Regions from separate parts of the Arthrobacter pascens genome, predicted to be linked through region 1. Evidence: predicted binding sites of a transcription regulator. Region 1 holds the regulator's gene; the other holds the start of a gene.

Region 1 (7,763 bases):
CAGCCCGCCAACGAAAACCAGCGGCAGCAGCCATTCGTAGGACACATGGGGAACGATCGACCAGATGACCGTTTCTGACACGACCGACGGGATAAGAGCCGTTCGCAGGCCGACAGTGTCCACGCGGCGGCCGCGCCATGGTGCTCCCACCGCGATGCCTATTGTCATCACTGCTGCCGCAGCTCCCGCCGCAGCGTAACCCTGGCCCAGGGCGAGGACGATGTGCAGGGTCAGCAGGACACCTGCCGCTGAATGGGGTATGCGGGCGATCATGCCGACAAGAAGAAGCCGCCTGACGGGCTGGACGGCCAGCAGCTCCCGGTAAAGAGCGAAGTTCACGAATAATCCTTTGGTCCGCCGGCGTCGGCCAAGGGATCTCCCCGCTCACCCGCCAGCTACTGTACTGCGCGCCTTAACTTGATTTCGATCGAGTCAACCCGCTCAGCAAACAATACATTCCGGGACCATGCCTGCTGGAGCCCGGCGAGCAGATCCTGGACAGCAGCGGCGTCCAGCCCGTCTTCAAGGTAGAGCACCACCTGCAGCTCCGGTCCTGCTCCTCCGCCCGGCATTGACCCTCCGGTTCCGGTGACGGCGGGGACGCCCGAGCCGGGGAGAAGGACGATATTGCGCACTGCCGGGAACCCGGCGGCGGTGGCGGTAATTTCCGCGGCCAGCGCTTCATCGGCGTAGGAAGGAATCCATTCCCGCTGTTGTGCCAGCGCCCACACGGCGGGACGGCGGATCACCCAGGTAAGGTCGGAGCCCGGATCAAGGACCAGGAGTTCGGCGCCTTCGGCCACTGCGGACAGTGCCGCCCTCGCCGCGTACACCGCCACGGGACGTGCTTCCGGATGCCAGGCCGCCAAGGCCTTTGCCGAGGTGAAGGCCGGCATCGCTGTCCGTCCATCGGCTGCCTTCAGGGTGACCAACGCCATGTCCGCCTGTTTGTCCGCTTCCAGGCCGCCCATGCTCTCCGTTCCGGCGAGCTGGGCAATGATGGGGATAAAGATCCGGGCGGTGGCCAGCGAGGCCACTACTGCTGCTTCATCGCCGTTGCCGTCAAGGAGCGCCCCGACGGCGGCGAGGTAGCCGGCGTCGGCAGAACCGTCGTCGTCTTCAAAGTTGTGGATCTTGCCGTCGTCCCCGGCGAGGCTCCGGCCGGCCCACGGCTGGCCTGCGGTGTCGGCGGCGCCGCCCGCCCCGGCCAGCGCCGCGGCGATGTGTCCCGGAAGATGGCGCGTGACGGGTGCCGACCCTGCGCTATCCGGGTTGTCCCTGGAATCCACGGGAGCTGCCTACCGGCGGCCGGCGACGTCGAGCGCCTCGGGAAGGGTGAACGCACCGGCGTACAGCGCCTTGCCCACGATCGCGCCTTCCACGCCCAGCGGAACCAGGGAACGCAGGACCTTCAGGTCATCAAGGCTGGAGATGCCGCCGGAGGCCACAACGGGTTTGCCGGTCTTTTCCACCATTTGGCGCAGCAGCTCGACGTTCGGGCCCTGCAGCGTGCCGTCCTTGGTGACGTCAGTGACAACGTACCGGGAGCATCCGGCCTCTTCCAGCCGGGCCAGGACGTCCCAGAGATCGCCGCCTTCCTTGGTCCAGCCGCGACCTGCCAGCGTGGTTCCTCGGACGTCGAGTCCGACGGCGATCTTGTCGCCGAAGCGCTCGATGGCGCGGCGGGTCCAGTCGGGGTTTTCCAGCGCTGCGGTGCCAAGGTTGACGCGTGCGACGCCGAGGTCCAGGGCAGCTTCCAGCGACTCATCGTCCCGGAGGCCGCCGGAAAGTTCCACCTTGATGTCCAGCCGGCCCACCACTTCGCGGAGCAGTTCGGCATTGGAGCCCCGGCCGAAGGCCGCGTCCAGGTCCACCAGATGGACCCATTCCGCGCCCTGCTGCTGCCAGTTGAGTGCGGCGTCCAGCGGGGTGCCGTAACCGGTCTCGCTGCCAGCCTCGCCCTGGACCAGGCGGACGGCCTGGCCGTTGACGACGTCGACGGCGGGCAGCAGTTCAAGTACCGGCAGATCGTATGGGGTGGTCATCTCAAATCCTCAGTGTGTATGGCGGCGTGGTGTGGCTGGAGGCAGCTTGCGGGGTGGCCGACCCCGCAGGGTCAGGAGGTACGCAAGGTCAGGCGGCAGGCAAGGTCAGGAGGTAGGCAGCCAGCAGTGACATGGCGGCGAGTACATAGAACGCGACTTGGGTCCAGAGCGGTTTGTGCTGCTGTTTGAAAGACAGTGCCCCGCCCACGAGGAGGCCGGCGAGGCCCATCAGGACGATTGACCACATCTAGGCGGATCCGTCAGTCGGCACGGGTTTACGGAGTCCGCCCACCCAATTGCGCAGCAGCCGTGCTCCGGCGTCACCGGACTTCTCAGGGTGGAACTGGGTGGCGCAGAGCGGTCCGTTTTCCACTGCGGCGATGAAGGGGGCGCCATGCTCTGACCAGGTGACCAGTGGCGGCGCCATCCGGGGCTGGACGACGTCGAATTTCCAGTCCTGGACTCCGTAGGAGTGCACGAAGTAGAAGCGTTCCTCCTCGACTCCTGCGAAGAGCTTGGACCCTTCGGGAACCTTGACCGTGTTCCAGCCCATGTGAGGTACGACTTCCGCCGGGAGGAGCTCAACTTTGCCGGGCCACTCCCCCATGCCTACGGCTTCTGTCCCGTGTTCAACGCCGGCTTCGAACAACACCTGGAGTCCGACGCAGATGGCCAGCACGGGCCGGCCGCCGGCTACGCGCCTGCCGATCAGCCGGATTCCGTCCACGGCTTTGAGCTCACGCATCACTGTTTCGAAGGCACCGACGCCTGGCACCACGAGCCCGTCCGCGTTGAGCACGTCCTCCGGTTTGGCGCTGAGGATGACCTCGGCTCCGGCGCGTTCCAGGGCACGCACGGCGGAGCGGACGTTGCCGGAGCCGTAGTCCAGGACTGTGACCGTCGGCTTGCCCTCGGGGGACGAGGGTTTCTTAAAGGCAGCCGGATCGATCACCGCCCCGTTCTGCACGATAGGGCCGGTTACAGTCGGCCTAGTTACAGCAGGCCCGGTCACAGCGCACCTTTGGTGGAGGGAATACCTTCGACACGGGGATCAGGCTCGACGGCTGCGCGCAGGGCACGCGCGAAGGCCTTGAACTGCGCTTCCACGATGTGGTGTGGATCCCGGCCCGCGATGACGTTCATGTGCAGGCAAATGCCGGCGTGGAGGGTGATGGCCTCAAACACGTGCCGTGTCAGCGAACCCGTAAAGTGGCCGCCGATGAGGTGGTACTCCTGCCCGGCCGGCTCGCCCCCGTGCACCAGGTACGGACGCCCTGAAACGTCCACGACGGCGTGGGCCAGCGCTTCATCCAGGGGCACCGTGGCTTCGCCGAACCGGCGGATCCCGGCCTTGTTGCCCAGCGCCGTGCGAAGGACCTCGCCGAAGGTGATGGCCACGTCCTCAACGGTGTGGTGGACGTCGATGTGCGTATCACCGGTAGCCTTGACCGTCATGTCGATGAGCGAGTGCTTGCACAGAGCGGTCAGCATGTGGTCGTAGAACGGCACCGACGTGTCGATGTCCGAAACCCCGGTGCCGTCGAGGTTGATCTCCACGAGCACCGACGATTCGCTGGTGGCACGCTCCAGGCGTGCGCTCCTGGCATCGGCGGCGTTCGATCCGGTGGAAGTCATGGTCATATGTCCTTAGGAGAAGGAGTCGGGCGGCGCTCACGGCGCCGCTCGTTCAAGTTTAGGCTGGGAGCTTGTCCTGGGCGGCAAGGATGCCTTCCAGGGAGGTCAGGAAGGCTGTGGTTTCCGTCTCAGTTCCCGCGGTGACCCGCAGGTGGCCCGGAATGCCGACATCCCGGATGAGCACCCCGGCCTCCAGCAGTTCCTGCCAGACGTCATGGGGGCGGTCAAGACCTCCGAAGAAGACATAGTTCGAGTCGGATGCTGCCGGTTTGAGGCCCATCCTGGTCAGCTCCGTCACGATCCTGTCGCGCTGCTTCTTGATGTCCTCAACGTCGGCCATCAGCGCCTCGCGGTGCTGGAGGGCTGCCAGGGCGGTCGCCTGTGTGATGGCAGAGAGATGGTATGGCAGGCGCACCAGCCGGAGGGCGTCCGTCACTTCGGGGGCTGCTGCCATGTAGCCAAGCCGTGCGCCGGCCAAGGCAAAGGCCTTGCTCATGGTCCGGGTGACAATGAGTCGTTCCCTTCCGGGCAGCAGCGTCAGTGCACTTGGCGTGCCGTCATGCGCGAACTCGTGGTACGCCTCATCAACGATCACGATGGTTTGGGATGCCTCACCAGCAGCATAAACAGCCTCCACCACGTCAAGGGTGAGGCCGGTGCCAGTGGGGTTGTTGGGCGAGCAGAGGAAAACGACGTTCGGCTGCAGCTCCTTGACCTGCAGCGCTGCCGACTCGGCGCTCAGTCCGTAGCCTTCGGCGCGCTGGCCGACGATGTATTCCGTGTCGGTTCCGCTCGCAAGCAGGGGGTACATGGAATACGTTGGCGGGAAACCCAAGGCCTTGCGTCCCGGCCCTCCGAAAGCCTGGAGAATCTGCTGGAGCACTTCATTCGAGCCGTTGGCCGCCCAGATGTTGGTGGCGTCAAGGCCATGGCCCAGGTATTCGGCCAGGGCCTCCCGGAGGGCAGTAAACTCACGATCCGGGTACCGGTTCAGGCCTGCAGCAGCCTCTGTCACGGCGGCGCTGATTGCCGCCCGAACGTCAGCCGGAACGCCGTGCGTGTTTTCGTTGACGTTAAGCAGAATGGGCACATCCAACTGCGGAGCACCGTACGGGGTCAGGCCGCGGAGGTTGGTCCGGAGGGGTAGTCGGTTCAGACGTTCTAGCTGGTCATTCACCTGAACAGTTTAGTGCCCGGGCAGATACCCGGAAAATGTGACAGCACGCGGCACGCCCGGGACTGGCAGTTGGGCCGGCACTGATGGAGTGACCGCCCGCCCGCCATGGCTCCGGTCTGCGAACTTGCTGGTTTGCTAGCTTGCGGGAACAAACAGCTGCTGGCCCGGCACGACGACACCTGAGTTGAGGTTGTTGAGCTGCACAATGTCGGCGACCACGTCGCGGGTGTCGCGTTCCGGCGCCACAGTGCCGGCAATCGCCCAGAGCGACTGGCCGGACTGGACGGTGACCGAGACCGTCGGGGTGAGTGCGAGGTCAGAGGTGTTGTCGGCCGCCTTGGCGGGAGCGGTGAGGAATCCTGCCAGGAAGAGCAACAGAGCGGCCACAAGCACGAGCGGGATGCCTATGAGGACAACCTTTCCCCGCCTGGTGAGCCGCAACGGCGGCATGGATTCCTTGCGGGTCCGGGATTCCTGATCCGGCACCGAGGTGAGGTGCTGAACGGAGACGAACGTCGGACGGGAATCCTGCGAAGCAGATATAGCTGACATGAAATTAGCCCTCCTGGACCATACTGTGCTGCCCGGTGTGTTCGCGTCTGCCCTGGTTACCGCCCTGATGCACCGGATATTCGAAGCGGTCAGGGCGAGCAGAGAATTTACTAGAACACATATTCGAACTTTGCTTTCTCAGTTTTAGCACTTATCAACGAACATTGTCGAGACTCGCTAGAACAAATGTTTGAAAAAGCTCTGCGGCTGCCCTACGTTTGGAACAAAGGATCAACCACCTTCGTAGTTGATCAGCAGGGTCTGACAATTCAGGCCGGACGTTCCCGGCATCGCCGCCGGAAAGGCCGGCCGACGGAAAGGCAATGGCGAACATGGCAGCACCAGCCGCCGACGGCAGGGCGACCCAGCGGGGCCGGCAGCCCCAGAGGACACCCAAAGGGCTCACCGCACGCCAGAAGAAGATCCTGGAGACCATCCAGCGCTCCGTCAATGACAATGGTTACCCCCCATCCATGCGGGAGATCGGCGACACCGTAGGCCTCGCCAGCCTTTCCAGCGTGACGCACCAGCTGTCGCAGCTTGAAAAACTCGGATACCTGCGCCGGGATCCCAAGCGTCCGCGCGCCATGGAGGTCCTGATGCCGCTCACGCTCGATGGCGGATCCGCCAAGGGGGCAGGCGCGGCCAAGCCTGCGATCCTGCACGGCCTCGACGGAGGGGCAATTGCGGAGCTGCCCACTGCCATGGACACGGCAATGGTCCCCCTTGTGGGCAGGATCGCGGCCGGTGGTCCCATCTTCGCCGACCAGCTGGTGGAGGACGTCATGCCGCTGCCCCGCCAACTGGTGGGCCAGGGCGAACTGTTCATGCTGCGCGTGGCCGGTGACTCGATGGTGGACGCGGCGATCTGCGACGGCGACTGGGTAGTGGTCCGACGGCAGGCTGACGCCGTGAACGGTGACATCGTTGCCGCCCTGCTGGATGACGAAGCCACCGTGAAGACTTTCCGCCAGCGGGACGGCCACACCTGGCTGCTTCCGCAGAACACCCAGTACGAGCCAATTCTTGGCGACCACGCCACCATCATGGGCAAGGTTGTATCGGTACTGCGGTCGCTTTAGGACCTGCCCGCGCCGCCTTTCGGCTCAGGAACTCTCCCTGGCCAGCCTTTCCAGCGCCGCGAAGGCGATCTTACGGTCAGTAGTGGGCCAGAACGGCGGCAACGCCGCCCGGAGAAAGCCTGCGTAGCGTTCGGTGGCAAGCCGTGAATCCAGAACGGCAACCACTCCCTTGTCTCCGGTGGAGCGGATCAGCCTGCCCGCCCCCTGGGCAAGCCGGATCGCAGCATGCGTGGCAGACACGGACATAAATCCGTTGCCGCCGGCCTGCGCCACTGCGCGGGACCGTGCTGTCATGAGGGGATCGTCCGGACGCGGGAAAGGAATGCGGTCAATCACCACCAGCCGGCACGATCCGCCGGGGACATCAACGCCCTGCCACAGGGACATGGTCCCGAAAAGGCACGTATCCGGCTCGTCCGCGAACTGTTTGACCAGCGCTGTCATGGTGGAATCGCCCTGGCAGAGGATACTGATGCCCAGTCGGGGGCGTAACGCTTCAGCGGCCTCTTCGGCCGCTCGCCGTGAGGAGAAGAGGCATAGGGCACCGCCGCCGGAGGCCCTTATCAGTGCTTCAAGTTCACCCAGGGCCTCGGGCGAGGCGCCACGGCCGGGTTTCGGCAGGTGCCCGGCAACGTACAGGATCCCCTGCTTCGGGTAGTCGAAGGGAGACCCCACGTCCACCCCGGTCCAGCTGGGGGCGCCGTCCCCTACCAGCCCCAGTCCGCCGGCTGCCGGTTCAAAGGCGGACCCGATGGCCAGGGTGGCGGAGGTCAGAACCACCGTATGGCCGGCAAACAGGCCTTCGCGCAGCTTGCCTGCCACACTGAGCGGGGCAATGTTGATGAGCGCGGGAGAGGTCTCGTCAGGCTGCGAGTAGCCCTGCTGGGGATCAAACGTGCTGGCACGGGAGAACCACACAACCTCCCGGTTTTCCCGGGCCGCGACAAGTCGTTCGCAGAGTTCCAGAATCAGCAGGAGCCGCGAACGCGCGAGCTGCCGCCCGCCGTCGGCTGTTGCACTGCTGTCCCCCTTGGAGTCCGACAGGGCGGCGCGGCAGGCCTCGCGCAGCTGGTCGATACAGTCCAGCTGTTCATCGTTGAGGCCGTTGGGAAGCAGCCCGTTAGGCACCCCCGCGAGGGCGAGCTCAAGGTTGGCCGCCGCCGCGTTCAGGGCGTCGACGGTGATGGCGGTGTGCTTCCGGGCGCCGGCAGCGGCAGCGTGGACCATGGCCACGGAGAGTTGCCCGGATACGGCGCCGGTGACCCGGTCCTG
Region 2 (7,763 bases), 1.5 Mb from region 1:
GTGTTCAATACCGGGCCGGCTGACCTGGTCCGGACACTTCCGGTGGGAGACCTGGGAGTGCCTAACGGTTTCGCTCGCCGGGTACGGGAGGCCTGGAGCGGGGATGAGCCCGCAATCGGCCTCCAGGACGGCCTGCCCGCCCTCGAAGTGAAGCTCCCCGCGCACGGTGCCCAGCTGTACCGCTTTCCCGGCGAGTAGGCGCGAACGTCCAGTTGGCGCCGCTGCTGGCCCAACTGAACGTTCCCGCAGTGCTTCCCGCCCGCCCTTACTCCTCCTTCCAGTGCTGTGGCACGGACAGTCCCGGCGGCAGGAGCGTCCCGCTGCTGCCCCGGGCGGAGTTGATTTGTGGCTGGGTGACGAAGAGTGCGGCAGACAGGTCCGCGCCGTCGAGCTGTGCATCCCGAAGGTCCGCGCCCAGCAGGTCCGCCGCGGAGAGGTCACTGCCACGGAGATCGACGGCGATGAGGCAGGATCCGCGCAAGTCCGCTCCGCACAGCTTGCGGGCGCTGAGGTTCGCTCCGGCCAGATCGGCGCCGGGCTTGAGGGCGGCACCCGCCTGGTCGGCGCCTTCCGCGAAGTAGCCTCCGCGGACTTCCTCACTAACATCCATGAGTATCGTCCTGACCCTTGAGTGGATGGTGTCCACGTCGCAGGCGAGCAGCCCGGACAGGGGACCGCGGACAAGGTCCCCGATAACCAACTGCAGCTCGTTCGCCTCCTGGGCGATGTCGGCGTCTAACGTCTTTTCCTGCGTCTCGGCCAGGTGCCACAGCAACTCGTGTAGCTGCCGCATGACTTTGAATGCGGCGAACATGTCCACCCGGGAGTCTGGCGCGTCACGCCAGCTGATGCCTCCGAAAAGCTGCTGGGAAACCGCCTGTCCGGCCCCGAAGCAGTCAAACACGGTGCAGCCGCGGAACCCCCTGGGACGCAGCCGGTCGTGGATGGTGCAGGAAAAGTCCTGGTCCAGGTTCTTACAGGGGCTGCCCGCAGGTTTGTCGATGGCGAAGTCTGCCGAGCGTGAGAAGCCGAAGGCCGTGCAGCACAGCGCAAAGCAGTTGCTGCAGTCAGGGCGAAGGGTCTCCCGATCAGGGGCCGGGCTTGTCCCCGTCCGGGGTATAGCGGTGGTGTCCAAGGGTTCTCCCAAAGATGGTTCCGATGAGTGTGCGGGGAGAGGGGGAACTCCTTCAGGAGTTCCCCTTGAGGGCACGCGGAATCACCACTCCTGACTGAAATTCAGGAGTGAAGGCATGGAAAAGAAAGCCAGCGGAGCGGGAGGCAGCTGCGGCGGGATGGCTGGGTCACGAAGAAGATTGAAGAGTCACTGGGATTGAGAATACTCCCGCGGCGTCCCGTTGTCAGAACTGGTTTGACGCCAGGCCGCTCCATAAGGGGCGAGTTCGTGCCGTGGGTGTGGTGACCTCCAATCCCGGCTCCGCGAATCGACGCTCGAACCGCATCTCAAGGGCCAAAGCCCGCAGCAGAATCAAACTTCCTGCGGCTCCGGGCTATCACGCGGCTTTGACCAGGGGGAGCTCATCCCAGTGGGTGGTGTAGCGCGGGGATCGCATGCCGCGCTTCATGCTCCAGTCCGGTCCGCCGCGGATCCCTGCATAGCCAAGCCCGATGGAGCCGCGGCCGTAGCGGCGGGCGATATCTTCCATGAGCGGTCCGATGTTGCGTTCCTCGTGCGGGTTTTCGAATAGTTCCAGGGGTTTTTGGTTTCCGGTGGGCCGCAGGTCCGTAACCATGATCCCGGCACGGGCATACTTCACGCCTTCGTGGATGGCGGGCAGCAGGGCATGGGCTGCCTTGGTCAGGATGACCGGGTCGGCTGTGGGCATGGGAAGGGGGACACAGACGGAAGGGTAGGAGGTGTCCCGCTGGTTGTAATGGGACGTGCCGGCGAAAGCCGTGAGGACCTTGGCCTGGAGGTGGTGTTTGGCGAGCCGCGCGCTGGCCTGCTGGCCGTAGACGCTCAGGACCTGGCGCAATTCGGCGGCGGTGGTGATAGGGGTGGAGAACGAACGCGAGAAGATCAGCTGATCCCGGCCAACGCGTTCCTCCTCCATGGGGATGCAGGGCGTGCCCTGCAGTTCCAGGACAGTCCGCATGAGCACGACCGAAAATTTGTCCCGGATCCGCACCGGATCTGCCCGGCTGAGGTCCAGCACGGAGTGGATACCTATCGCATCCAGGCGCTTGGTAAGGCGCGTGGCCACTCCCCAGAGTTCGACGACGGACAGGCCCGCCATGAGTGCCTCCCGCCGGTCTGCGGGAACCGAGTCCCAGCGGCAGACGCCGTCGAACGTGCTGTTGTGCTTGGCCCACTTGTTCGCCAGCTTTGCCAGTGTCTTGGTCCGGGCAATCCCCACACAGACGGGGACTCCCACATTTCTGGCGGCCGCCGTCTTCATGTCCCTGCCCAGCTGGAGCAGCTCGGCGGGGGAGCCTTTGACCCCGAGGAAAGCCTCGTCGATGCTGTAGACCTCCACCCACGCGGAGTACCGGCCCAGGAGTTCCATCACCCGAGCACTGATGTCCCCATAGAGCTCGTAATTGCTGGAGCGTGCAATCAGCCCCCATTCCCTCGCCCGGGGCGCGATCTTGAACCACGGCTCCCCAACCCCGATGCCGAGGCGCTTGGCTTCGGGAGAACGTGTGACCGCACAGCCGTCGTTGTTGGACAATACAACCAGTGGCTTACCCTCCAGGGACGGATCAAATACGCGCTCCACACTGGCGTAAAAACAGTTCACGTCCACGAGGGCGATTTCCTGCATCTGCCGCATCAGCGCCGGCTTAGACATCGGACCGGCCGCCGCTCTCGGTATGGTTTTGACCATGGATATCCCTGTGACAGTTCGGCAAGCTCATGCCGGTGATGCTGCAGAGATGGCCCGCGTAAACGTGAGGTCGTGGCGTAGACGTACCGCGGGGTGATGGCGGACCGCGTCCTCGACGACCTGGAATTGCCCGCCGTCCGGGAGCGGTTCTGGACCACCGTACTCAGTGACGAGCGCTATCGCGCGAACCGCGTTGCTGTGGCGGAACGTGACGGCGAGCTGATCGGGATCGCCATGGCGGGGCCCCCGCAGGCCTTCGAGTTGCAGTGGGACACGCACCTTTATGTTCTGTACGTCGTCGCGGCTGAGCACGGGACAGGCGCCGGGGCCGCCCTGCTCGATGCCGTCGTCGACCCGCACGATTCGGTGGCGCTCTGGGTGGCCGATCCGAATCCCAGGGCGCAGGCGTTCTACCGCAAGCACGGGTTTGTAGCCGACGGGACCGTGGCTGTGTACGACGGCGTGCGCGAGATCCGCATGGTGCGTCTCCTCTGAACGTGCGCCCTCACGCTGACGCTGGATGCAATGCCGGATGCTAGACATGGTGCAGGCAGGTGGTGGCCACGCCCCAGATGGTCAGCTCGCTGAGGCCGGGTACGCAGATGTCCGGGTACCGAGGGTTTTCTGCCTGCAGCACGACCCCGGTGGCAGTGATCCGCAGCCGCTTGACGGTGAGTTCGCCGTCCAGGACGGCGATGACCACGGAGCCGTCCCTGGGTTCCAGTGCCCGGTTGACGATGAGTTCATCGCCGTCGCTGATTCCTGCCCGTTCCATCGAGTCGCCGGTGACGCGGACAACGAAGGTGCTGGTGATGTCCTTGATGAGGTGTTCATTCAGGTCGATGCGGCCGTCAAAGTAGTCCTGGGCGGGCGACGGGTAGCCGGCGGCAACCGCAACGGGCGAAACCAGCACCAGCCGCAGGGAGAGGCCCGCATTTATCACACGGGGACCGATAACAACGCCCACAACACACCCTTATTCGAATATATGTTCGATTCTTTGAGTGTACAGGGTGGCGGCGACAATGCGCCGAAGTTGCGCAATTGCATCAGATGCATGATGGCTACACCTCGAGGCAACTTGGGGGACCGGGAGACAAGCCGGAAGGGGGCCTAGCAGGTTCTGTCGAGTGCCTCTTGTGCCGCGCCGATGATGTCCAGGGCAAAGGGGTTGCTGGACATGTGGGCCGCGATGTTGAACGGCCCGGGCGGATAAGTGAGCATCATTGCGACCTGGCGCTTGCCATCGGCACTGATCATGGCGATGGTCCCGTATCCGGCCCAGTCCCCGCTATGACCGTAGTAGAAGTCATTGGTACAGGAATCGCTCCACCGGTAAAGTCCGGCCCCGTAGAAGCCGTTTCCGGATGCTTGCATATCGTCGACTGTTTCGGGCTTGAGGAGCCTGCCGCTCAAAAGTGCGGAGTAGAGGTGTTCAAGTCGCCCACGGTGGAGACGACGCCACCTGCCGCGTTGCCAATGAGCTCGCCGGGGTTGGTGACATCCACTTTGTCGTCGTCGATGGTGATGTAGCCATGGATCATGGACTCCGGGGCAGGCCCCGGGGTGATGAGCCGGGTGCCGGTTAGCCCCAGCGCTTCCATGATGTCGGTATGCAGGACGTGGCCGAGGCTTCTGCCCCTAAGGTGCTCAACGATGAGGCCAAGGGCTATGTAGCCTGAGTTGGAGTACTCAAAACCCTGGGCAGGATTCGGCTTCCACGGCAATCTGGCGGCCAGGGCCAGGTGCTCTTCGAGCGAGAGCGGGGTGGTCAGCGCCTCCCGCAGCGGTTTCCCGGCGAAGAGCGCTTGGTCGTAGGTGGGAATGCCGGACTCGTGCCTTAGCAATTGTCCTATCGTGACGGGTTGCGGCGGATGCATTAGAGTTTCGAACTCCGCGAGGTGCCGTCCGACCGGATCATCGAGTTTGAGCGTGCCCTCTTCGACCAGCTTCAAAACGGACACGGCCACCATGGATTTGGTGACACTGCCGATTTCGAACTGATCAGTGATCTGCGCCTTGGCCTGACTCTCAAGGCTTCGTACCCCGCTGGCCAGCGACCATACCTCACCGTTGACCCTGGCTTGAATGAGGACAGCCGGCGCCCCGATATCGAGCATTCGCTTGCTGAACCGCTCAAGAACTGCAACGAAAGAGCCCTCTGAAGGAGTGGCCGGTGCCGGTGGCCGCGGTTCCTGGGTACAGCCGCTGAGCAGGGCACTCAGGACGAAGGCGACAACGATGGCAGCGCTTGGGAAAGAGGTCACCTGAATACGCGTGCCCGGCATCTGATCACGCTCCTGCCTGGAGGTGGACAACCGGACGTCCAGGAGCCGGCCGCCAATATTAAACCGATGCTCCTCAGGGCCTGGCATCGCGTCAAGAGCAAAAGCGCAAGCCCATCAGAGCGATACCGGTAACCCCTTCATTCAGTGTGCAGAGTTGGTCTCACAAGAACGGGTTGCACGCCAATGGGGGCAGGGCGGTTTCTCACAAACGTCGCAACAGGTCTGAGTTGAACCAAACAGGTGAGGCGTTGCTTCGAACGCTAGTCAAGGCCATTGTCTAGTTTTTTTGAACAGATTTCCCGTTCCTAGAGCCATACTGAGGCGGCTAGGAACTGGGGAAAGTCGGTGTCAGCGGTGAGCAAACGCCTTGCCGCGCTCGAATCGCGGCTGGGCGTACCACTGGTCCGGCGCAGCACCCGTCGGCTGACCTCATCGAAGAAGGGCAGCTCTATGCGACAGGCGCCTTGACCATCCTGCAGCAGAAAACTGATCTCGAAGAAGCGTTGTCTATGCAGCACGGTGAGCTCAAGGGGCGCATTACTGTGCATTCCAGCCTGCGGATTGGCCATAAGCACACTGCTCCTCTGCTGGGGGAGTTCGTCGGGCAGCATCCGTTCATCCAGATAGACCTGGAGCTTTCTCCGCTGCCTTTGAACATCTTGGGGACGAGTTTTGACATCGCCATTCGGGTCGGAGGGCTTTCTGACTCCCGACTCAAGGCTAAACTCCTGGCACGGAACCGTCGGATTGTGTGCGCGGGGCCCAGCTACTTTTGACGGTGCCCCCCGCTGCAGAGCATCAGGGACCTGGAACGGCACAACTGCATCGTCCTGCGTTAAAACAACGGGGACTACTCGCTGTGGCGTTTTGGCGAGAAGGAGCAGGTTTACGTCGTTGTAAATGACAGCATGATTAGCGACGACGGGGATGTGGTGTGCGATGGACGCCCACTGATCAATCAAGTAGGATTGTCAACAATTCACAACCCAGTGGAAGGAAAATCATGCGTCCATACGTATTCGTCCCTGCAGCTAAGATTCAGGGCGAGCTCGAGCCTAACGGACACCGCGCCGGCTATGACTCAGGTGACCCCAAGACGGCAATCCTGAAGTTCGACACCGCCGTCAAGACCGGCGTCTGGGAGTGCCAGCCCGGGGGCTGGAACATCACCCCCCGGGAGGATACCGAGGTGTGCTACATCGTGAGCGGCCGCGTGACCGTCACGGATGGCGACACCGGCAACGTCTATGAGGTCTCTGCCGGCGACGTTGTCGTGCAGCCCAAGGGCTGGTCGGGCCGCTGGGAGGTCACTGAGACCATCCGCAAGGTCTACTGCCACGGCTTCGACTGATCGTCGTCTGACGTAACGCTAGGAGCGGGCCGTACCCTCATAGAGGGTGCGGCCCGCTCGTCTCTCTGGCACAGCAGCGTGATCAAATCGCGTCATAGGCCAGAGTCGCTTACACGTTCTACCCCGACTAGTCAGACGAGGCGGGGACATCCTTGTCAACCCACATCTTGCGGACGGTTTCGTGGATATTCCATGTGCCTCCCAGCCAGCGGGCATTGCCAGCAGAGTACCCGGATCAATTTCAAAGCTCGCGCCGTCCGCTTCAGTGATGGTGGCGGATCCACAAGCTGTGGACGCCGTCGAGGAAGTAGAAGAAACAGCAAGACTGTTCTTCCTCCTCCAGGGTCACGCGACGCGGCCTCTCCAACCCGCCCAGGTCGCCCGACTCGCTTGACAGCTGACATCCCCAGGGGGATAACATGTGCAGAAGCATGCACTTATGCACCTAAGCGCCAAAAGGGGTCTTTTCGTTGCTGTCGGTTTTGGGAAATCGGACGTACCGGCGGCTGTTTGCCGCCCAGGCCGTGGCGTTGGTGGGAACGGGCCTGCTCACAGTGGCGTTGGGCCTGCTGGCATTCGACCTGGCAGGCAGTAATGCCGGTGCTGTGATGGGAACGGCATTGACCATCAAGATGCTCTCCTATGTCGGGTTGGCACCTGTGATCACGGCTTTGGTGGCGCGCTTGCCGAAGAAGCCGGTCCTTATTGGCGCTGACCTGATCCGGGCGGCGATGGCTCTTTGCCTGCCTTTCATTTCGGAGACATGGCAGATCTACGTGGTGATCTTCGTGCTGCAATCCGCGTCGGCGACCTTCACGCCCGCGTTCCAGTCCATCATTCCGGCAGTCCTGAAGGACGAGCGTGACTACACGCATGCCCTGTCGTTGTCCCGGCTGGCATATGACATGGAGGCACTGGTCAGTCCGGCCGCGGCTGCCTTGCTGCTGACTGTCCTCAGTTACAACAACCTGTTCCTCGGCACTGTCGCTGGGTTTATGTTCTCCGCATTTATGGTGGTCATCACAGCGCTGCCTGCCAGTTCGGCGGCAGCCGCTCCAGCAACATCCTTGTGGCACCGGACCACTCTGGGGGCACGGATTTTCTGGCGCAACCGGCACCTGCGCTCGCTGTTGGCCCTGAACCTGGTGGTTGCGGCCCCGACAGCGCTGATACTGGTGAACACAGTGGTGTACGTCCGCGACGTTCTCAAGCGGCCGGACACCGATCTGGCCCTCGCGCTGGCCTGCTTCGGCGTCGGGTCAATGATCGTGGCCGTGG

Evidence for each region. The regulator LexA, encoded in region 1, represses DNA repair genes until DNA is damaged. The targets are predictions, from matches to a motif close to TCGAACANNTGTTCGA.
Region 2: QFZ40_RS19500 (LexA family protein) is a predicted target of LexA. The motif match lies at 3,827-3,842, and genes of this name have one in related genera.

What each region holds. Positions count from the first base shown of each region.
Region 1 is NZ_JAUSXF010000001.1:2,759,962-2,767,724, forward strand. Features, by position in the region: gene QFZ40_RS12655 (MFS transporter) at 1-339, opposite strand, end outside; gene QFZ40_RS12660 (SseB family protein) at 396-1,289, opposite strand; gene priA (bifunctional 1-(5-phosphoribosyl)-5-((5-phosphoribosylamino)methylideneamino)imidazole-4-carboxamide isomerase/phosphoribosylanthranilate isomerase PriA) at 1,299-2,045, opposite strand; gene QFZ40_RS12670 (hypothetical protein) at 2,134-2,292, opposite strand; gene hisH (imidazole glycerol phosphate synthase subunit HisH) at 2,293-2,997, opposite strand; gene hisB (imidazoleglycerol-phosphate dehydratase HisB) at 3,054-3,680, opposite strand; gene QFZ40_RS12685 (histidinol-phosphate transaminase) at 3,739-4,857, opposite strand; gene QFZ40_RS12690 (LysM peptidoglycan-binding domain-containing protein) at 4,993-5,307, opposite strand; gene lexA (transcriptional repressor LexA) at 5,742-6,491, shown strand; gene QFZ40_RS12700 (ATP-dependent DNA helicase) at 6,516-7,763, opposite strand, start outside.
Region 2 is NZ_JAUSXF010000001.1:4,226,062-4,233,824, reverse strand. Features, by position in the region: gene QFZ40_RS19520 (glycoside hydrolase family 27 protein) at 1-198, shown strand, start outside; gene QFZ40_RS19515 (pentapeptide repeat-containing protein) at 266-1,135, opposite strand; gene QFZ40_RS19510 (Y-family DNA polymerase) at 1,512-2,810, opposite strand; gene QFZ40_RS19505 (GNAT family N-acetyltransferase) at 2,943-3,341, shown strand; gene QFZ40_RS19500 (LexA family protein) at 3,382-3,813, opposite strand; gene QFZ40_RS19495 (hypothetical protein) at 3,960-4,223, opposite strand; gene QFZ40_RS19490 (serine hydrolase domain-containing protein) at 4,259-5,113, opposite strand; gene QFZ40_RS21765 (hypothetical protein) at 5,440-5,703, opposite strand; gene QFZ40_RS19480 (LysR substrate-binding domain-containing protein) at 5,644-5,910, shown strand; gene QFZ40_RS19475 (cupin domain-containing protein) at 6,138-6,485, shown strand; gene QFZ40_RS19470 (MFS transporter) at 6,956-7,763, shown strand, end outside.